4 regions of the Mesorhizobium sp. AA23 genome follow, and region 2 is predicted to be linked to each of the others. Evidence: predicted binding sites of a transcription regulator. Region 2 holds the regulator's gene; each other region holds the start of a gene.
The links. The regulator PhoB, encoded in region 2, activates phosphate uptake and scavenging genes when phosphate is short. The targets are predictions, from matches to a motif close to TGTCATNNANCTGTCAT.
Positions count from the first base shown of each region.

Region 1: A9K66_RS15020 (RNA degradosome polyphosphate kinase) is a predicted target of PhoB. The motif match lies at 3,978-3,994, and genes of this name have one in related genera.
Region 3: A9K66_RS09370 (ceramide glucosyltransferase) is a predicted target of PhoB. The motif match lies at 2,341-2,357, and genes of this name have one in related genera.
Region 4: A9K66_RS27940 (LTA synthase family protein) is a predicted target of PhoB. The motif match lies at 1,651-1,667, and genes of this name have one in related genera.

Region 1 is NZ_LYTP01000013.1:26,273-31,603, reverse strand. Features, by position in the region: gene A9K66_RS15030 (DoxX family protein) at 1-87, shown strand, start outside; gene ppx (exopolyphosphatase) at 92-1,627, opposite strand; gene A9K66_RS15020 (RNA degradosome polyphosphate kinase) at 1,624-3,819, opposite strand; gene A9K66_RS15015 (zinc-finger domain-containing protein) at 4,058-4,303, shown strand; gene A9K66_RS15010 (FAD-dependent monooxygenase) at 4,330-5,331, shown strand, end outside.
Region 2 is NZ_LYTP01000001.1:485,958-491,288, forward strand. Features, by position in the region: gene xylF (D-xylose ABC transporter substrate-binding protein) at 1-717, opposite strand, end outside; gene A9K66_RS02310 (ROK family transcriptional regulator) at 1,065-2,306, shown strand; gene A9K66_RS02315 (hypothetical protein) at 2,322-2,684, shown strand; gene phoB (phosphate regulon transcriptional regulator PhoB) at 2,681-3,370, opposite strand; gene phoU (phosphate signaling complex protein PhoU) at 3,390-4,094, opposite strand; gene pstB (phosphate ABC transporter ATP-binding protein PstB) at 4,115-4,918, opposite strand; gene pstA (phosphate ABC transporter permease PstA) at 4,915-5,331, opposite strand, start outside.
Region 3 is NZ_LYTP01000009.1:30,895-36,225, reverse strand. Features, by position in the region: gene A9K66_RS09375 (O-succinylhomoserine sulfhydrylase) at 1-1,055, shown strand, start outside; gene A9K66_RS09370 (ceramide glucosyltransferase) at 1,097-2,242, opposite strand; gene apaG (Co2+/Mg2+ efflux protein ApaG) at 2,461-2,853, shown strand; gene A9K66_RS09360 (Hsp33 family molecular chaperone) at 2,906-3,937, opposite strand; gene argF (ornithine carbamoyltransferase) at 4,031-4,957, opposite strand; gene A9K66_RS09350 (aspartate aminotransferase family protein) at 4,973-5,331, opposite strand, start outside.
Region 4 is NZ_LYTP01000033.1:16,350-21,680, forward strand. Features, by position in the region: gene A9K66_RS27940 (LTA synthase family protein) at 1-1,631, opposite strand, end outside; gene fabD (ACP S-malonyltransferase) at 1,889-2,830, shown strand; gene A9K66_RS27950 (CopG family transcriptional regulator) at 2,919-3,125, shown strand; gene fabG (3-oxoacyl-[acyl-carrier-protein] reductase) at 3,136-3,873, shown strand; gene A9K66_RS27960 (acyl carrier protein) at 4,188-4,424, shown strand; gene fabF (beta-ketoacyl-ACP synthase II) at 4,459-5,331, shown strand, end outside.

The sequences.
Region 1 (5,331 bases), on a different contig from region 2:
GGGGGCTTCCTGGCGCTCGCCATGGCCGGCGCCGGCGCATGGTCGGCCGACGGCCGCCCCTTCGGCGTCGGTGCCGAGATCACCTGAGCCGTCACTTGACGGAAATGCTTGGCCCGCCTTCGACCGCCAGCACCAACCGGCGGTTGGTGATGCGCGCCAGCTGCGCCAGACGCCCGGCGGGTCGTTCGCCATAGAGGTCGGCAAGCGACGCAGGCAGCACCAGCGCAAGCGCACCGTTGCCGCGGCTTTCCCATTTCAGCCGCGGCATGACCCCGGGCATCGCCGCCGTCAGCAGGTAGACGACACGCATCATTGCCGCCAGCACGCGGGCGCGCTCGAGCATGCGCGGCGGCGCCAGGGTCTTGATCTCGGGCGCGATCGCATCGTTGAAGATGCCGTCATGGCGATAGGCGTTGGTCAGGGCCAGATAGGCGCGGCCAGGATGGTCGACGCCGATAAAGGACGCATGCGCGATGATGTTGAGCGACTGCCGGCCGCGATATTCGGGATGCGCCCGCCAGCCGATATCGGCAAGCAGGCAGGCGGCGTGGCGGTAGCGCGCCTCATCCACCGTCTCGTCGATGCCGAAGGCCTTGAAAGCCTTGTCCGTCCAGTCGACGAGGTCATGCGCGTGATGGACCGAGCGCGAGCGCAGCAGCGCCAGTTCCTCCGCCGCGGAGATCAGCGGATCGGCCTTCTGCTCGGCGGCGTCGAGCAGCGAATAGAGGAAGCCTTCGCGCACGCCCTGCGCCGAGACGACGATCTTCGAGGGCTGCATTGCCGCCATGATTTCCTGCAGCACGACCGCACCGTAAGGCAGCAGCGAGCGGCGGTTCTTGGAGACGCCTTCGATGCCCTTGACCTTTTCGACCTCGCCCTTGGCCACCTGCCTGAGGAAGTTCAGGGCGCTGTCGGCGGCGATCTCGTAATGATGCATGACGCCGAGCGGGTAGTTGGTCATTTCCATATGGAGCCGGGCGAGGTTTCGCCAGGTTCCGCCGACGGCGTAGAACACGCTGCCCTGCCCGCCCTTCAAAAGCTTCGCCCGCGCCAGTTCCTGGCGCGCGATCTTCTGCGCCTGGACGAGAGAGTTCTTCGCCATGTCCTGCAGGCGCAGGCCGCCGAGCGGCAGCGTGATACCGTCGCCGATCGCCTCGCCATTGATGTCGACGAGTTCCAGGCTGCCGCCGCCAAGGTCGCCGGCGATGCCGTTGGCCGGATAGAAGCCGGAAATGATGCCAAGCGCCGAATAATGCGCTTCCTGGCGGCCTGAAAGCACGCGGATCTCGGTCTTCAGCACATCCTCGGCGCGGTGGATGAAGTCCGGGCCGTTGACCGCCTCGCGCGCGGCCGCGGTCGCCAGCACATAGATGTTCTCGGCGCCGGCTTGATCGGAAAGCGCGCGAAAACGGCGGAACTCCTCCATCGAGCGCGTCACCGCCTCGGGATCGAGCTTGCCCGTCGAAACGATGCCGCGGCCGAGGCCGGCCAGCATCTTTTCGTTGAACAGCATCGTCGGCGAGCGGGCCAGCCCTTCATAGACGACGAGGCGGATCGAGTTCGATCCGATGTCGATGATCGACAGCGGCCGCCGGTCCTGGAGCCGGCCCTGGGAGACTGAAATCACGCGGCGGCGTTCTTCTTGCGGCGCTTAAACTGTGCAATGCGCCTTGGCGCATGCGATTTCAGCGCGTCACCCCGTCCGGAAAGACTCGGATTGGTCATGAAATATTCCTGCGCGTTGAACGGTTCCTCGCCCTCCTCGAGCGCAGCGCGCCGGGAGGTGCCGTCAGCCAATACGTCGAAACTTTGCTGATTGTCCATGATGTTGCCGAGCATGATCTGGCCAAGCACCTGTTCATGCACAGTCGGATTGGTGATCGGCACCAGGGTCTCGACGCGGCGGTCGAGATTGCGCGGCATGATATCGGCCGAGGAGATGTAGACGATCGCTTCGTCGGACGGCAGACCGTGGCCGTTGCCGAAGCAGTAGATGCGGCTGTGCTCGAGGAAGCGGCCGACAATCGACTTCACCCTGATGTTCTCGGAAAGACCCGGCACCTGCGGCCTCAGGCAGCAGATGCCGCGCACGACGAGATCGATCTCGACGCCGGCGCGGCTGGCGTTATAGAGAGCATCGATGACGGTCGGATCGACGAGCGCGTTCATCTTCATCCAGATACGGGCCGGCCTGCCTTCGAGCGCATGGGCGATCTCCTCGGCGATGTGCCTCAGGATGCGGTCGCGCAGCGTGAACGGCGACACCGCAAGACGCATCTCCTCGGCAGGCTCGGCGTAGCCGGTGATGAAGTTGAAGATCTGCGCGACATCGCGCGCGATCGTCGGGTCGGTGGTGAAGAAGGACAGGTCGGTGTAGATGCGGGCGGTGACCGGATGGTAGTTGCCGGTGCCGAGATGCACGTAATTGCGCAGCCGACCGTCCTCGCGGCGGACCACCAGCGACATCTTGGCGTGGGTCTTCAACTCCAGGAAGCCGAAGACGACCTGGACGCCGGCGCGCTCGAGGTCGCGCGCCCAGCGGATATTGGCCTCTTCATCGAAGCGCGCCTTGAGCTCGACGAGCGCCGTCACCGACTTGCCGGCCTCCGCCGCGTCGATCAACGCCCGCACGATCGGGCTGTCGTTCGAGGTTCGGTAGAGCGTCTGCTTGATGGCGACGACTTCCGGATCGGCCGCCGCCTGGCGCAGGAACTGCACCACGACGTCGAAGGATTCGTAGGGGTGGTGGACGATGATGTCCTTCTCGCGGATCGCGGCCAGGCAGTCGCCGCCATGCTCGCGGATGCGCTCGGGAAAGCGCGGGTTGTAGGGCGTGAACTTGAGGTCGTCGCGCGGGATGGCGACGATCTCGGAGATCTGGTTGAGCGCCAGCGGCCCGGTGAGCACGCTGATGCGGCTCGACGATACTCCGAGCTCGCCGGCGACGAAGTCGCGCAACTCGGCCGGCATCAGCGTGTCGAATTCGATGCGGATGACGGAGCCGCGGCGGCGGCGCTTCAGCGCCGTCTCGAACAGGCGAACGAGGTCTTCCGATTCCTCCTCCACCTCGATATCGCTGTCGCGGATGATGCGGAACGTGCCCGAGCCCTTGACCTCATATCCAGGGAAGAGCTTGCCGATATAGAGGCCGACCGCTTCTTCCAGCGGGATGAAGCGGACATGATGCTTGCGGTCGGGCAGACGGATGAAACGCCGCAGCGCCACCGGCAAGCGCAAGAGCGCGCTCATCTCCTCGCCGTTCTTGCGGTGGCGCAGCTGCAGCGCCATCGAGAAACCGAGATTGGGGATGAACGGAAACGGGTGCGCCGGGTCGATCGACAGCGGCGTCAGCACCGGGAAAACCTGATCCTGGAAATGCTCCTCCAGCCACGCCTTCTCGTCCTTGGTCAGGCCGTCGCGGGGGATGCTTTCGATGCCTTCCTTGTTGAGCAGCTCCATCAAGACCGACAGGCTCTTCTGCTGGTCTTCCTGCAGGCGCTCGACCTCGCGCAGCAATTGCTCCAACTGCTGCTCAGGCGTGCGGCCGTCCGGGCTCTTCAACGCGATGCCCTCGCGCACCTGACCGGCGAGGCCGGCGACGCGCACCATGAAGAACTCGTCGAGGTTTGCGGCCGAGATCGACAGGAAGCGGACGCGCTCGAGCAGCGGGTGATGCTCGTTCAGCGATTCCTCGAGCACCCGGCGGTTGAACTGCAGCCAGGAAAACTCGCGGTTGACGAAACGGTCTGGATTGCCGCCGTCCGGGCTCGCCGCCTCGACGGTGATGAACTCGCTCTGCACCGGCTTCAGTTCGTTCATGGTTCCTGCTCTTGGCCACAAGGTCGTTCTGAGCGCCATACGCCGCCGGACGCGCTATGCACGCTCTAACACGCTTTTATGACGCATGATGTCACGGAATCGCTTCGTTTCCGGCCTCATGCGCTTAACCGGCTCAACTTATCCTCTGCCAGCCTTTTGCGACAGTTTCATTTCATCGATCTTGCAAACCGGCCGGTTATGATCCAGATGCAAACGGGCCGAACTGAAGGAGACGACGATGGCAGGCGGTACCATTCCCCATTTCCAGAACGACGCGGGCCATCCGGCGATCGATATCGGCGTCAAGGAATTCATGTGCACCGGCGCCAACCCGCCTTTCGACCACCCGCATGTATTCCTCGACATGGGCGACGACAATGAAAAGGTCTGCCCTTACTGCTCGACGCTCTACCGCTATTCGCCGAAGCTGAAGGCGACGGAAACCGAGCCTGCCGGCTGCCTCTATATCGACCAGGCCGCCTGATCGCGGATCTGGGTGACCGCTAGACCATGGAGGAGGCGCGGTCCCGGCAGGTCGTCATCGCCGGGGCCGGTATCGCCGGACTGACGGCAGCTCTTGCCTTTGCCGAACACGGCCATGCCGTCACGGTGCTGGAACAGGCCAGCCAGCTCGAAGCGGTGGGCGCGGGCATCCAGCTTTCCCCCAACGCCACCCGTATGCTCAGTCGGCTCGGCGCGCTCGACCGGTTGCGGCTGAGCGCGATCCGCCCGGAAGCGGTGGTGCTGAAGGGCGCTGCCACCTTGCGCGAACTGGCGCGCGTGCCGCTCGGCCAGGCCGGCGAAGAGCGTTGGGGCGCGCCCTATCTGGTGGCGCACCGCGCCGACCTGCAGGCGGCGCTGACGGCGCGGATGGCGGAGCATCCTGAAATCCAACTCGTCACCGGCGCGCGGGTAACGGACGTCGCTGTTCACCCGCAAGACATCGCCGTCGCCGCCGAAACGGATGGCGGCAGCATCGAGGCCGCCGGCGGCCTGCTGATCGGCGCGGACGGCGTCTGGTCGTCGGTTCGCAGGCTGCTTGCGGGTCGAGAGCCGGCCTTCGGGAAGAACCGCTTCTCGGGCGAGCTGGCCTGGCGCGCAACGGTTGCAGCGACAAGCGTCGCCGGCCAGGCTTTTGCAGCAATCGCCGCCGGCGACTGCATCACCGCCTTCCTCCATCCCGGCTTCCATATGGTCGCGTATCCGGTGAGCAAGGGCAGCGCCTTCAACCTGGCCGCTTTCACCAGAGGCGATCGCATCGCCGAAGGCTGGTCCGGCCATGCGGACCCCGCCATCCTCGCCAGCGCCATGCGCGGTACGTCGCCCGCGCTGGCAAGGCTTGCCGGGCTTGCCGGGCCATGGACGGCGTTTCCGATCCACACCGTCGAGCAACGTCGCTGGACGATGCCGAAGGGCGTAGCCCTGATCGGAGACGCGGCGCACGCCATGACCCCGTTCGCGGCGCAGGGCGCGGCGATGGCGATCGAGGATGCCGCGATGCTCGCCGATCTG
Region 2 (5,331 bases):
AACGGTGCCGGCCAGCCCTTGCGCCGTCAGAGCCGCGACGACGCCGCCGGCGGTGCCGTCATTGGCCGCCACCACCGCGTCGACCTTGTTGTCGTTGGCGGTCAGGAACTGCTCCATGTTCTTCTGCGCATTGGCGGGAAGCCAGCCATCGGTATAGGCCTCGCCGACATTCTTGATCTTGCCGCTGTCGATGGCTTCCTTCAGCACTTCCATCGAGCCGGAGAACAGGAAATCGGCGTTCGGGTCGGCGCCCGAGCCCTTGATGAAGACGTAATTGCCCTCGGGCTTGGCCTTGAACACCTCGCGGGCCTGCATGCGGCCGACTTCCTTGTTGTCGAAGGTCAGATAAAACACGTCCTTGTTCTCGATCAGGCGGTCGTAGCCGACGACCGGAATGCCTTCGTCGAGTGCCTTCTGCACCGCCGGCCCGATGGCGGAGGCGTCCTGCGCCAGGATTATCAACGCATTCGCGCCCTGCGAGATCAGGCTTTCGACGTCGGTCAGCTGCTTGCCTGGATTGGACTGTGCGTCGGCGGATATGTACTTGTCGCCGGCGGCCTCGATCGCCTTCTTCATCGCCGCTTCGTCGGTCTTCCAGCGCTCTTCCTGGAAATTGGACCACGAAACGCCGATCACCTTGTCCTTCGCCTGCGCGACCGACACCAACGTCAACGACATGGCGACGCCCGCCAGAATGGCGGCTGCGAATCTCTTCATGATATCCTCCCTGCGCCCCTTGCGGCGCGACCCAGACTGGCCCGAAGGCGATGAGGCTTTTTTTCGAGCCTCGAAAAAATACTGATCTAACGCTAAAGCGCTGTCAACTGCAATTCTGACGGTTTTTGAGGTGGTCACGTACTTTTTTCGAGGCCCGCAATAAATAATGACAGTGCCGACCGCTTCTGCCACTATCGCGGAACAGTTCGGGAGGAGGCGCAGCCCGGTCCACCGAAACTTGTAAGACCAGGACGGTTCGGGTGCCGGCGTGCGGGACTGAACCGATCTGGCGCGTCGCCGAGTCCTGTGCATGATCGAGAGGCCGCGCTGACTGGGAGGAGACAAAAATGTCGGTCGGAATCCGCCACGACGATCTGCGTCGGCGCAACCGCGCCATGGTGCTCTCGGCCGTGCGCCGGGCCGGCCAGCCGTCGCGCACGGAAATCGCCGCGACCACCGGGCTCAGCCATTCGACCATTTCGGCGATCTCTTCCGACCTGATCCAGGAAGGCGTCTTGGCCGAGAGCAAGCCGAGCGAGACCGCGTCTCTGAAGCGCGGCCGGCCACAGGTGGGCCTCGCGCTCAAGCCGGAGGCGGCGGCGGTGGTAACGGTGGTGCTGTCGCTCAATTTCCTCTCGGTCGCCGTTATTGATTATGCGGGTCAGGTCATCGCCGAGGAGCAGCGCCGCCTCGATACGCTCACCATGCCGCGCAACGAGCTGATCGGCGAATGCTTGGCGATCGTGCGGCGCCGGCTGGACGATCCGGACCTCGACGTCGGCAGCGTCGCCCGCATCGCCATGGGCATCCAGGGCATCACCGATTCCCATGCCCGCGCCATGCTATGGTCGCCGATCACGCCGCTGACCGACATTCCCTTCGCCGACATCCTGGAAAAGGAATTCGGCATTCCGGCCACCATGGAAAACGACTGCAACATGATGGCTGTGGCGCTGCAGTGGCGCGATCCCCACCGCTATCGCGACAATTTCATCGCCATTCTGCTCTCGCACGGCATCGGCATGGGCCTGGTGCTGAAGGGCGAGCTGTTCACCGGCACACATTCGTCCGGCGGCGAGTTCGGCCACATGATCCATCGTCCGAGCGGCGCGCTTTGCCGTTGCGGACGCCGCGGCTGCGTCGAGGCCTATGCCGGCAACTACGCCATCTGGCGCAGCGCCATGAAGATGAGCGAGGACGCCGAGCCGGTCGATGTCGGCGACGCCGACATGCGGGCGCTCGCCGCCAAGGCGCGCGAGACAGATGGCCCGGAGCGCGAGGCCTATCGCCGGGCCGGGGAGGCGCTGGGCTTCGGCCTCGGCAGCCTGTTCGCGCTGATCGACCCGGCGCCGGTCGCCATGGTCGGCGTCAGCGCCGCCGCCTTCGACCTGATCGAGCCGGCGCTGCGCGAGGCGATCGCCCAGACCGCCGGCGGCCAGCATTCAAATTCGATCTCCTTCGATACCGAGCCGAACGAATTGCCGCTGATCCGCGAAGGCTGCGCCGTGCGCGCGCTGACCTTCGTCGACCAGGAGATTTTCGCGCCGGGCGTGCAGGCGAGAAGCGGCGCGGGGAAGAATGTCGCCTGAGGCCGACGAGTGCCTATGATGAAGAGCTACAAGAACCGGCTTGGCGTAACCTATTATCTGCCTGACTTCGGCCCTCCCGCTCGCTGGCTCATGAGTGTCACGCCTGGGGGCGCGGATTTGCCAACCCTGTACTATTTCGAATGCGATGCCGAGAATCTTGGTCGTCGGGCAATACACATATACGCCGATGGCCGCATGCTCCTCGCATATCCCGGAGGCCTCGACGGCGACCACTTGCCCGAGGGGGAGCTGCCTACGGTGGAAGAGGCCGAGCACGATGGTTTGCAAACCCGCGAGATTGCCAAAGCGGAGTTCGACGCGCTTTGGGCTGCACTGTCTCGCCTGGAAGGCACGGATGAACTCCAGGCCGGCGGCTAATCTTCCCTGATCGCGTAGCCCGCCCCACGGATGGTACGTATGACGTCCGGCATGCGGCCGTTGTTGACCGCCTTGCGCAGGCGGCCGACATGCACGTCCACGGTGCGCTCGTCGATATAGATCGTCTCGCCCCAGACATTGTCGAGCAGCTGGCTGCGCGAGAACACCCGGCCGGGATGCCGCATCATGAATTCCAGCAGCCTGAACTCGGTCGGGCCGAGCCGGATCTCGCTCTTCTTGCGGTAGACGCGATGCGATTCGCGATCGAGCACGATGTCGCCGACCTTGAGCACGCTGGACAGCACCTCCGGCTTGGCGCGGCGCAGCAGCGCCTTGACCCTGGCCATGAATTCCGGCGTCGAGAACGGCTTGACCAGATAGTCGTCGGCGCCGGTCGAGAGGCCGCGCACCCTGTCGCTTTCCTCGCCGCGCGCGGTCAGCATGATGATCGGCAGGCGTTCGGTCTCGGGCCGCATCCTGAGGCGCCGGCAAAGCTCGATGCCGGACACCGCCGGCACCATCCAGTCGAGCACCAGAAGGTCGGGCACATTCTCCTGCAGGCGGATCTCGGCCTCGTCGCCGCGCGTCACCACCTCGACCTGATAGCCCTCGGATTCGAGGTTGTAGCGGAGCAGCACCCCCAGCGGCTCCTCGTCCTCCACCACCATGATGCGTGGCGCGATCATTTAGCAGGCACCTTCGCTGTCAGGCCGCCGGCGCCGACATCGCCGTCTCGTCCTGCTTAGGACGATTCGCCGGCAATTGCGTGCCGGTCAGCACATAGTAGGCGTTCTCGGCGATGTTGGTGACGTGGTCGCCTATGCGCTCCAGATTCTTGGCGCAGAACAACAGATGCGTGCAAGCCGTGATGTTGCGCGGATCCTCCATCATGTAGGTCAGGAGCTCGCGGAAGACGGAGGTGTATTTGACGTCGATGCGCTCGTCGTCGTTGCGGAGCTTGGCGAGCGCCGTAGAGTCGCCGGCCGTGTATTCCTCGATCACGCCCTGCACTTGGATCAGCACCAGCTGCGCCATCGAATCGATGGAGTGCGAAAGGTCGCGCGGCGCGGCGCTGATGCCGACCGAGCCGACGCGCTTGGCGATGTTCTTGGCAAGGTCGCCGATGCGCTCGAGATCGCCGGCCATGCGGATGGCGCCAACGACGCTGCGCAGGTCGTCGGCCATCGGCTGGCGTTTGGCAATCAGCGTGATGGCGCGATCGTCGAGCTCGCGTTGGCGCGCGTCCATGATGGCATCGTCGGAGACCACGCGCTGCGCCAGCGCGTTATCGGAATTCAGCAGAGCCTTGGTCGACGCGCCGACCATCGAGCCGGCAAGATCGCCCATGTCGCGGATGAGCTGGCTGATCTGCCTCAGATCCTCGTCGAAGGAAGCGACCGTATGGGCCATGGTTATGTCCTCGTATGAACTCAGCCGAAGCGGCCGGTGATGTAGTCCTGCGTGCGCTTCTCGCGGGGCGAGGTGAAAATCTTTTCGGTCCGGTCGAATTCGATCAGCTCGCCGAGATACATGAACGCCGTCTGCCGCGAGACGCGCGCCGCCTGCTGCATGTTGTGGGTGACGATCACGATCGTGTAGTCGGCCTGCAGCTCGTCGATCAGCTCCTCGATCTTGGCGGTCGACAGCGGATCGAGCGCCGATGCCGGCTCGTCGAGCAGGATGACCTCCGGCTTCACCGCCACCGTGCGGGCGATGCAGAGCCGCTGCTGCTGGCCGCCCGAAAGGCTCTGGCCGCTGGCGTTGAGCTTGTCCTTGACCTCGTTCCACAGCGCGGCGCGCTTCAGCGCCTGTTCGACGCGATTGTCCATCTCGGCCTTGCTGATCTTCTCATACAGCCTGACGCCGAAGGCGATGTTCTCGTAGATCGACATCGGGAACGGCGTCGGCTTCTGGAACACCATGCCGATCTTGGTCCTGAGCAGGTTGAGGTCCTGCGAACGGTCGAGGATGTTCTTGCCGTCGAGCAGCACCTGGCCTTCGGCGCTCTGCTTCGGGTAGAGCTCGTAGATGCGGTTGAGCACGCGCAGCAGCGTCGACTTTCCGCAGCCCGAAGGTCCGATGAAGGCGGTGACGCTGCGCTCGGGCAGCGACAGGTTGATGTCCTTCAGCGCCTTCGACTGGCCATAGTAGAAGTTGAGGTTCTTGACTTCGATCTTGGCCTTCTCGGCGGTCGTCTCGGCTACGTTCAGGTCGGTGGACAACATCGGTTTCATCTGTCCTCTCTGCGTCCGGTAAGGCTGCGGGCGAAGATGCTCAGCCCGAGAACCGTCAGGGTGATTATCAGTGCGCCCGTCCAGGCCAGTTGCTGCCATTCCTCATAAGGGCTCAGCGCAAACTGGAAGATGGTCACCGGCAGGCTGGCCATCGGCGCGTTGAGATTGCTCGACCAGAACTGGTTGTTGAGCGCGGTGAAGAGCAGCGGCGCCGTCTCGCCCGAAATCCGGGCGATCGCCAGCAATATACCGGTGACGATGCCGGACAGTGCGGCGCGATAGGCGACCGAGCGGATCACTACCCAGCGCGGCGCGCCGATGGCGGTGCCGGCCTCGCGCAGCGCGTTGGGCACAAGGTTCAGCATGTCCTCGGTGGTGCGCACGACGACGGGGATCACCAGGATCGACAGCGC
Region 3 (5,331 bases), on a different contig from region 2:
CCCGCTTCAAGGGCGAGGAACCCGGCTTCATCTATTCGCGCTACGCCAACCCGACCGTCGATATGTTCGAGAAGCGCATGTGCGCGCTGGAAGGCGCGGAAGACGCACGTGCAACCGCTTCCGGCATGGCCGCCGTGTCCGCCGCCCTGCTCTGCAGCGTCAAGGCCGGCGATCACATCGTTGCGGCGCGAGCCCTGTTCGGTTCCTGCCGCTGGGTAGTCGAGACGCTGGCGCCGCGCTATGGCATCGAGGCAACGCTGATCGACGGCACCGACATTGCCAATTGGGAAAAAGCGGTCAGGCCGAACACCAAGCTGTTCTTCCTGGAAAGTCCGACCAACCCGACGTTGGAAGTGGTCGATATCGCCGCTGTCGCCGCTTTAGCAAATTCGATCGGCGCACGCGTGATCGTCGACAACGTCTTTGCCACGCCGCTGCAGCAGAAGCCGCTGCAGCTCGGCGCCCATATCGTGGTCTACTCGGCGACCAAGCACATCGACGGACAAGGCCGCTGCCTCGGCGGCGTCATCCTGTCGGACAAGAAGTGGATCGACGAGAACCTGCACGATTATTTCCGGCACACCGGCCCGAGCCTGTCCCCATTCAACGCATGGACGCTGCTGAAAGGCCTCGAGACGCTCCCGCTGCGCGTGCGCCACCAGACCGAAAGCGCCGGCAAGATCGCGGACTTCCTGGCTGGCCGGCCGGAGATCGCCCGCGTCATCTATCCGGGCCGGGCCGACCATCCCCAGGCGGATATCGTCAGGAAGCAGATGTCGGGCGGCTCGACGCTGATCTGCCTCGACGTCAAGGGCGGCAAGCAGGCGGCCTTCGCCTTGCAGAACGCGCTCGACATCGTGCTGATCTCGAACAACCTCGGCGACGCAAAGAGCCTGATCACGCATCCGGCGACGACGACGCACAAAAACCTCACTGACGAGGCCCGCGCCGAGCTCGGCATCGGACCAGGCACGCTCAGGCTCTCCGTCGGGCTGGAGGATACCGACGACCTGCTCGCCGACATCGAACAGGCGCTGAAGGCGGCGAAGGAATGAACCGCCACGGCGGCAAAGAGGGCGCTTGAGCCGCAGCCGGCTCAAGCAATCTCTTCGAGTTCAGTCATCCCGCTGTTGCGGATGGTCATTGCGTTGCCACGCCATTCGACGGCCCCGCCAAGCCAGCCGCGCGCCCAGATGGCGGGAAGCATCGCGTCGCGCACGATCATCGCGGTGACGCTGCGCGGCGACAGATGCCAGCCCTTGGACCAGGCGAGCATGCATTCGGGCACATAGGCGATCGCCAGCACGCAGAGCGCGGTCGTGGGCAGGCTGACACCGGCGCTTGCCGCCGCGATCAGCGCCAGAAGCAGCGGCACGACCACACCGGTCAGGATTTCGGGCGCGAAGAACAATGGGAAGGTGACGCGGCGCAGCCGCGCCCAGCGCGCCTGGCGCGACCAGATTTCGGCGAGCGTGCGCTGGCCGAGCGGCTGCTCGAAGGGCGCGGCCACGAGATTGACCCAAAGGCCAAGGCTGTTGACCAGCTTGGTCGCCGCCGCGTCCTCGGCGATCTCGGCGGCCAAAGCCTGGATGCCGCCATTTGCATCCAGCATCGGCTTGTTCCACAGCATGCTCTTGCCCTGGGCGAAGCCAAGGCCGAGCGCTTCGCCGGCATATTGCCAGCGCGCCTGCAGCGTGTTGAGGAAGGCGCATTCGACCTCGGCCCAGAAACCGTTCGGACGCGAGCCGATCGGCGTCGAGCAGACGAGGCCGGTGTCCGGCCCCCAGGCCGCCATCAGATGCTGGACATAGTCCTTGGGCATCAGCACGTTGGAATCGGCGAGGATCACCCAGTCGTGCCGCGCCGCCTGCCAGCCCTTGATGCAGTTGTTTAGCTTGGGATTGGCGCTGATCCTGTCATCGCCGACGAGGAGCCGCGCCGGAACATTCGGAAATCTCGCGATGGCGGCGTTGATCAGCTTGACCACGGGATCTTCGGCGTGCGCGACGCAGAAGATCAGTTCGTAGCGCGGCCAATCGAGCGAGAAGGCGCGGTCGAGCGTCTCCTGCGTGAACGGCTCCACACCGCGCGACGGCACGACGATCGAGACAGGCGACAGGCCGCCGGAGGGCGCGGGAATGGCGCAACGAGCCTTCAGCCGCGACGACGCGAGCAGGATGCTGGCAAGGTTGGAAAAAAGAAGGGCCGAGGAGGCAAAGGCGGCTGCGAGGGTCAGTTCCATCGAGATCTGGTCACTCCGGAAAGGCCGCCCGAGGCCGTTTCATCACTCGACAAAGCGCCCGAGTCGCCCGCACGGTTTGTGCACACCAACATTGTCATGTGTCACTTAAATGACATTGTTTGTCGGCACTTGCGGTGGAAAAGCCGGCAGGCTGGCGACGCCGCGGAGGTAGAACCGCGAAGCGCGGTAAAATGTTCCCTGCGGCACCGGAGTGGCTCATGTATCGCGCCGTGACGCGCAACATCGAAGTGCAGGTCAGGCCGTTTTATCTGGAGGACCGTTCCGATCCGTCCGAAAACCGCTATGTCTGGGGCTACCAGGTGACGATCGACAACCGGTCGGACGAGTTCGTGCAGCTTCTGTCGCGCTACTGGCACATCACCGACGGGCGTGGCCGAGTCGAAGAAGTGCGCGGCGAGGGCGTGGTCGGCGACCAGCCGGAGCTCAACCCCGGCGACAGCTATCAGTACACGTCGGGATGCCCGCTCTCGACGCCATCCGGCATCATGGTCGGCCGCTACACGATGCGCAACGGCCGCGGCGAAACGTTCGACGTCGCCATTCCGGCTTTCTCGCTCGATATGCCGGGGACGAAAAGGACGGTGAATTAAAGAACTCGAGTTCCCCGCCTCCGCAAAGCGGGGGCGAGGAGCCGGAGCTTTCTCACTCCGCCGCAAACTCCGCCGGATCGAAGTCGTACTGCGTCGAGCAGAACTCGCAAGCGACATGGATACCGCCGTCCTCGGTCGAGTCCTTTATCTCCTCGGCCGAGAAGCCTTCGAGAATGCCTCGGATTTTGTCGCGCGAGCAGGAGCACTGATCGGCGACCGGCACACCGCGGAAGACGCGCACGCCGTGCTCGTGGAACAGCCGGTAGAGCAGCCGCTCGGCACCCACCGTCGGATCGATGAGCTCGGTCGGCTCGATGGTGCCGAGCAGCGCCAAGAGTTCCCGCCAGGAATTGTCGGCCGGTTCGTGCGTCACGTCTCGTGGATCGCCATCCCCGCCCGAAATGTCGGGCACGCGCATGCGTTCGGGCGCCTGCGGCAGGAACTGCGCCAGGATACCGCCGGCGCGCCATTGCTCGCGGGCCCCGCCCGGGCCCGGGGTCACCAGCTTCGCCACCGACATCCTCAGATCGGTCGGGATCTGCTCCGACTGGCGGAAATAGGTGCGCGCGGCTTCTTCCAGCGATGTGCCGTCGAGTTGGACGATGCCCTGATAGCGCTGCGTGTGCGCGCCCTGATCGATGGTCAGGGCCAAGACGCCGGTGCCGAGCAGCTTCTCCTGCGAGATCTCGCCCGAGGCAATCAGCGCCTGCAGCCGGTCGGCGTCGAAGCGCGCATAGGCGCGCAACGAATGCGGCGTGGTAAAGTCCGCCACCAGCATGTCGACCGGTCCGTCCGTGCGGGTTTGCAGGATGAACTTGCCCTCGAATTTCAGCGACGTGCCGAGCAGCACGGTGAGCACGCAGGCCTCCGCCAGCAGGCGCGCGACCGGCTCGGGATAATCGTGGCGGCTGAGAATGGCGTCGAGCATCGGCCCGAGCTGCACCGTGCGGCCGCGCACATCCAGGGGCGCTACTTCGTAAGGCACGACATGGTCGTCGCCTGCGAAGCCGAATTCGCCGAGTTTGGGTTGATGCTCAGCCAAGGAAAGCGTTTCCAGCATGACAAAACTCCGGGGCGCATCCATCCCGCTTTCCAGGCGGCATGGGTCGAAGCGCGTTCGATTTCAGTGATGGCCCGCAAATAGGCATCACACATCCCGGGATCAAGTTGGCGCGGATCAAGTCGACCCCGGTCGAGCGCCCAGGCACCAGGCCAGCACCGCCTTCTGGGCGTGCAGCCGGTTCTCGGCCTCGTCGAAGACCACCGAATGCGGTCCGTCGATCACCTCGTCGGTGACCTCCTCGCCGCGATGCGCAGGCAGGCAGTGCATGAAAAGCGCGTCGGACTTCGCCCTCGCCATCAGCGCGGCGTTGACCTGGTAGGGCAGGAAGACGTTATGGCCGCGGGCGCGATGCTCCTGGCCCATCGACACCCAGCTGTCGGTGACGACGCAATCGGCCTGGTCGACGGCCTCTTCGGCCGAGCCGGCAAACCTCACCTTGCCGCCATTGGCCTTCGCCCAGTCGACATATTTCTCGAACGGCTCGCTGCCCTCCGGCACGGCGACATTGAGGTTGAAGCGGAACCGCGCCGAGGCTTCTAGAAGCGAGTGCAGCACATTGTTGCCGTCACCTGTCCAGGCGAAGGTCTTGCCGGCCACCGGACCGCGATGCTCCTCATAGGTCATGATGTCGGCCATCAGCTGGCAGGGATGGGTATCGTCGGTCAGCCCATTGATCACCGGCACGGTCGCGTTTTCGGTGAGTTCCAGCAACCGGTCATGCGAGGTGGTGCGGATCATGATGGCATCGACATAGCGCGACAGCACCTTGGCGGTGTCGGCGATGGTTTCAGAACGGCCGAGCTGCATCTCGGTGCCGGTCAGCATGATGGTCTCGCCGCCGAGTTGGCGCATGCCGACGTCGAAGGAAACGCGCGTGCGCGTCGAAGGCTTGTCGAAGATCATCGCCAGCACCTTGCCCTCGAGCGGCTTCGAACGCTCGCCGGCCTTGAGCCTGGTCTTTCGCGCCATCGCATCGTCCAGCATGACGCGCAGATCGCCTGCGGAAACGGCGGACAGGTCGGTGAAGTGACGAACGCTCATCGGCAGATTCCAGAACTACTTCGCGGCTTCGGCCGTAATCGCGTCGGTCAGGCCCTTGGCGCCCGACCGAATGCGTTTCAGCGCCTCCCCGATCTCCTCGTCGGTGACGGTGAGCGGCGGCAAAAGCCGGATGACGTTGTCGCCCGCCGGCACCGCAAGCAAGTGCTGGTCGCGCAGCGCCATGTTAACCTTGGCGTTGGGCATGGCGCATTTCAGCCCTAGCATCAGCCCGCTTCCCCGGATGCCTTCGATGACCTCGGGAAATTCGTCGGCGACCGCCGCCAGTCCTTGCTTCAGCAGCAATGCCTTGCGCTGAACGTCCTCGAGGAAGCCGTCGGCCAGCACGACGTCGAGCACGGCGTTGCCCACCGCCA
Region 4 (5,331 bases), on a different contig from region 2:
CGGTTCGACCAGATGATCAGCGGCGTGTCGTGATGCTCGAGCGCCGCCTCGGGCGTCGGCTCCTTGCGCGGCGCGACATTGTCCTTGAGGAAGCCGGTCTCGACATAGACGGGGCCGAGCGGCGGCAAGTGGTCGCCGAAGAAGGCGATGATGGTCGGCCGCTCGCGCTTCTTCGCCCAGTCGATCAGGCGCTGCAGGCCGCGATCGGCGTCGGCCGACCCTTCGGCGTAGGAGAGCAGCGATTCCCGCGCCCAGGTGCTGATCGGCGCGTCGACGCTATGGGTCGGATTGTAATAGCGGTAGGGCTCGTAGGGCCCGTGGTTCTGCAGGCTGACCGCGAACAGGAATACCGGCCCGTCGCTGGCATCGGCCTCGCGCATGATCTCGTCGGTCATGGCCGCGTCGGAGGCCAGCGGCCCGCGCTTCTCCATCGGCGGCAGCGTCTCTTCCGAGCGGAAGTCGCTGAAGCCGAAATCGGCGTAGACGGCGCCCCGGTTCCAGAACCAGTTGGTGCCCGGGTGGATGGCGCGCGCCCTATAGCCTTCGCTCTTCAGGAAAGTCGCCAGCGACGGCGTCGGCGTGCGCACATATTGCTGATAGGGAATCGAGCCCGCCGGCAGGAAGGCGTTGGAGAAGCCGGTCAGCGCCTCGAACTCGATATTGGCGGTCATGCCGCCGAATTCCGGCGAGAACATCGAGCCTGAGCGCAGCGCGCGCACCGTCGGGATCGGGTCGGGCTTGATGCTGACGCCGGGAAGCTCCGTCGGATCCCAGAAGGATTCGCTCATCACCACGATGATATCGGGCTTCTGGTCCGGCACCGAGGCGGCAACCCCGGGACGCGCGATCGCATCCATCGTCTTCTCGGAATAGCCGGGCGGGGCCGAGACATGCGCCATTGGCACGTTGAGCGCGAAGGCGAGCGCGAAGCCGTTGGAGGCATAGTTCTCCTTCTGGTCCCACATGATCGGGATAATCTGCAGCCTGTCGCGCGTCCACGAGAAGGTGGCGTAGTCCATGATCGAGACGAAGAAGGCGAGCAGCGGCACGGCAAGCGTCAAGCGCGCCAGCCGTCCCTTGCGGCTGAGGATCGGCACACGCCGGCGCCAGAGCCGCCAGCCATAGACGAGCAGCGCGAGGCTGGCGACGATCGCCGCCGCAAGCAGCACGGCCGTCCAGGGGCGCTCGCGCACCAGAAGCGGCATCAGCGCCATGATCTGGCGGGCATAGAGGAAATCGGTCGGGTAGAGCGGATCGCCCAGATAGTGCGATTTCTGGTGACCGACAAAGGCCAATGCCAATGTCACCGGCGCGACGATCATCAGGCTTTGATGGCTGCGGCCGAGAATGGCGTCGAGCCCGATCAGCACCAGCGAAAAGACGATGATGGTGGTCCAGCCGGGCTTGAAGGGCTGCAGGAAGAAGTCGACGGTGCCGAAGAAGTCGCCGCGCACGATCCATTCGATGGCGAACACCAGAAGGGCGGAGGCAAGCAGCGTCGCCAGGCCGTAGCGGACAATCGGCCATCTGCGCCCCGGCAGATAGCCGGTGGACGGATCGTCTTCCAAAAATTGCGGCGCGGGTTTGGCCGCGCCTTTCCTGATCCTAGCCACTTTGCTTCCCCGGCCCATGTCACGCGTCTTCCACTCGCGTCACGCCACTGTCATCGAAATATCACACAAAGCTAGCGCCTGTGGCGGAAATAAGAAGAGCCAGCAAACGATTCGTGAGCGGTTTTCATCAGGTGTGATCGCCAAAAAGCCTTTCAGAACAGGGAACTCGGCCGTTGTCCCGGCTGGAACAGCCGCTGAACTGGCGCTTGCGGGCTTGACTTGGCCGTCCGCCTTGCGCCAGAGGCAGGGAAAAAGCAGCTGCTGGAGACGCTAACATGGCCGTCGCATTCACCTTTCCGGGACAGGGCAGCCAGGCCGTCGGCATGGGCAAGGACCTCGCCGATGCCTTTCCCGAAGCGCGCCATGTCTTCGAGGAAGTCGATGAGGCGCTCGGCGAGAAACTGTCGAAGCTGATCTGGGAGGGGCCGGAGGAAACGCTGACGCTGACGGCCAACGCCCAGCCGGCGCTCATGGCGGTGTCGCTGGCGGCCGTAAGGGCGCTGGAATCGCGCGGTTTTTTGTTGAACGACAAGGTGGCTTATGTCGCCGGCCATTCGCTCGGCGAATATTCGGCGCTTGCCGCAGCCGGCTTCGTATCCGTGGCCGATGCCGCGCGGCTGTTGCGCACCCGCGGCAACGCCATGCAGGCGGCGGTGCCGGCGGGCGAGGGCGCCATGGCCGCCATCATCGGGCTGGAGCAGGCCGATGTCGAAGCCGCCTGCGCCGAAGCGGCACAAGGCTCTGTCTGTCAGATCGCCAACGACAATGGCGGTGGCCAATTGGTGATTTCCGGCGCCAAGGCGGCCGTCGAACTGGCGGCGAAGCTCTGCACCGAAAAGGGTGCCAAGCGGGCGCTGATGCTGCAGGTCTCGGCACCTTTTCACTCGGCATTGATGACGCCGGCCGCCGATATCATGCGCGAGGCGCTGGCCGGGGTCGCGAAAAGCGCGCCGGTTGTTCCCATCGTCTCAAATGTTTCGGTCACGCCGACCAGCGACCCGGACGAGATTGCCCGCCGCTTGGTCGAGCAGGTCGTCGCCCGCGTGCGCTGGCGCGAGACGGTGGAATGGTTCGGCGCCAAAGGTGTCGCGACGCTTTACGAGGTTGGCGCCGGCAAGGTGCTGTCGGGCTTGGCGCGACGCATCAACCGCGATATCGCGACCGGCGCCATCGGCACGGCCGCGGAAGTCGAGGCGGCGCTGGCAACTTTAGGATAAACGGGAAACTCTTGCCGGCAGGTGCGGCATTCCTACTTCCATCCGTCTTTCTCCCGAAGTCGAGCATCGCCTCAACGATCTCGTGGCGATGACTGGTCGAAGCAAAGCCGAATACCTGCGTGACTTCGTTGAGCGTGGACTCGACGATCTCGAGGACTATTACCTGGCTGCGGAAGTGCTGGAGCAGATCAGGCTTTGTGAAGAATCGGTCGTGAGCGCCGAGAACTTCTGGTATGGCCTGGACAACATGACAAATGCGGAACGAGGGTCGCTCGCGGGGCGTCCGGAAGAATGAGGTTGAAGCAATGTTCGAACTGACCGGCCGTAAGGCGCTCGTCACTGGTGCATCGGGAGGCATCGGCGAGGCGATCGCCAGGGTGCTGCACAGCCAGGGCGCGATCGTCGGCCTGCACGGCACCCGCGTCGAGAAGCTGGAAACGCTGGCCGGCGAGCTCGGCGACCGCGTAAAGCTCTTCCCGTCGGATCTGACCAACCGCGACGCGGTCAAGGCGCTCGGCCAGAAGACGGAGGCCGATCTCGAAGGCGTCGACATCCTGGTCAACAATGCCGGCATCACCAAGGACGGCCTGTTCGTGCGCATGTCGGACGCCGACTGGGATTCCGTGCTCGAGGTGAACCTGACCGCCGTGTTCCGGCTCACTCGTGAGCTCACCCATCCGATGATGCGCCGCCGCCATGGCCGCATCATCAACATCACCTCGGTGGTCGGCGTCACCGGCAATCCCGGCCAGACCAATTACTGCGCCTCCAAGGCCGGCATGATCGGCTTTTCCAAGTCGCTGGCACAGGAGATCGCCACCCGCAACATCACCGTCAACTGCGTCGCCCCAGGTTTCATCGAATCGGCCATGACCGACAAGCTCAACGACAAGCAGAAAGAAACCATCATGGCGGCGATTCCCACCCGGCGCATGGGCACCAGCGCCGAGGTTGCCTCGGCCGTCGCCTATCTCGCGTCCAATGAGGCGGCTTATGTCACCGGCCAGACCATCCACGTGAATGGCGGCATGGCGATGATCTAGGGTATTTGAGATTCAGGTGATGCCGGCCTGCAAACGGCGGCTTCCTGCGCTTCCGCTCCGGCCCTCGAAAGCCGCCATTTTCGGCTCGGCTTGAGCTGAATCTCACACACCCGGGCGACCGAGCCCCGGGCGCCTGTGAAAACAGCCATTTCGGCTTGGACGCCCGCTGTTTTTCGTGTAATGCGGCCGGCAACCCGGCGGTTCGGGCAAAAACCGGTCCTGTGGCGTTGCGTTTCCCACAAGACCATCTTTCAGCTTGATTAGCGGCATTCCGCCCGCTAACGAAGACAACACAACGTAAGACGAGGCCCCAAATGAGTGACACCGCAGAGCGCGTCAAGAAGATCGTCATCGAGCATCTCGGCGTCGATGCCGACAAAGTGACGGAGCAGGCGAGCTTCATCGACGATCTGGGCGCGGACAGCCTCGATACGGTCGAACTCGTGATGGCGTTCGAAGAAGAGTTCGGCGTCGAGATTCCAGACGACGCCGCCGAGACCATCCTGACTGTCGGCGATGCCGTGAAGTATATCGATAAGGCCTCGGCCTGAGGCTTTCCGCGGGTATCGCCGGGGAGGACCTGCGATGAGGCGAGTCGTCGTCACGGGCCTTGGCCTGCTTTCGCCGTTCGGCATGGGTGTCGAGCACAGCTGGAAGGAACTGCTTTCCGGCCGCAGCGCCGCCTGCCGCATCACCGAATTCGAGGTGGACGACCTTGCCTGCAAGATCGCCCACGTCATTCCGCGCGGCGACGGCTCGAACGGCACCTTCAATCCCGAGGCCGTGCTCGAGCCGAAGGAACTGCGCAAGATCGGCGACTTCATCCTCTACGGCATCGCGGCCGCCGACGAGGCGCTGGCCGATTCCGGCTGGAAGCCCGAGACGCATGAGGACCAGTGCGCCACCGGCGTGCTGATCGGTTCGGGCATCGGCGGCATCGACGGCATCGCCGAGAACGCGATGATCCTGAAGGAGCGCGGCCCGCGCCGCATCAGCCCGTTCTTCATCCCCGGACAGATCATCAACCTGGTCTCCGGCCAGGTTTCCATCCGGCACGGGCTGAAAGGCCCGAACCATGCTGTCGTAACCGCCTGCTCGACGGGCGCGCACGCCATCGGCGATGCCGCGCGGCTGATTATCTGGGGCGATGCCGACGTCATGGTGGCCGGCGGCGCCGAAGCGCCGATCACCCGGCTTTCGATGGCAGGTTTCGCCGCGTGCCGCGCGCTCTCCACCGAGCGCAACGATGCGCCCGAGATCGCTTCGCGCCCCTATGACCGCGACCGCGATGGCTTCGTCATGGGCGAGGGCGCCGGCGTCGTCGTCCTGGAGGAGCTCGAGCACGCCAAGGCGCGCGGCGCCAAGATCTATGCCGAGGTCACCGGCTACGGCCTGACCGGCGATGCCTATCACATCACCGCCCCGGCCGAGGACGGCGACGGCGCCTTCCGCTGCATG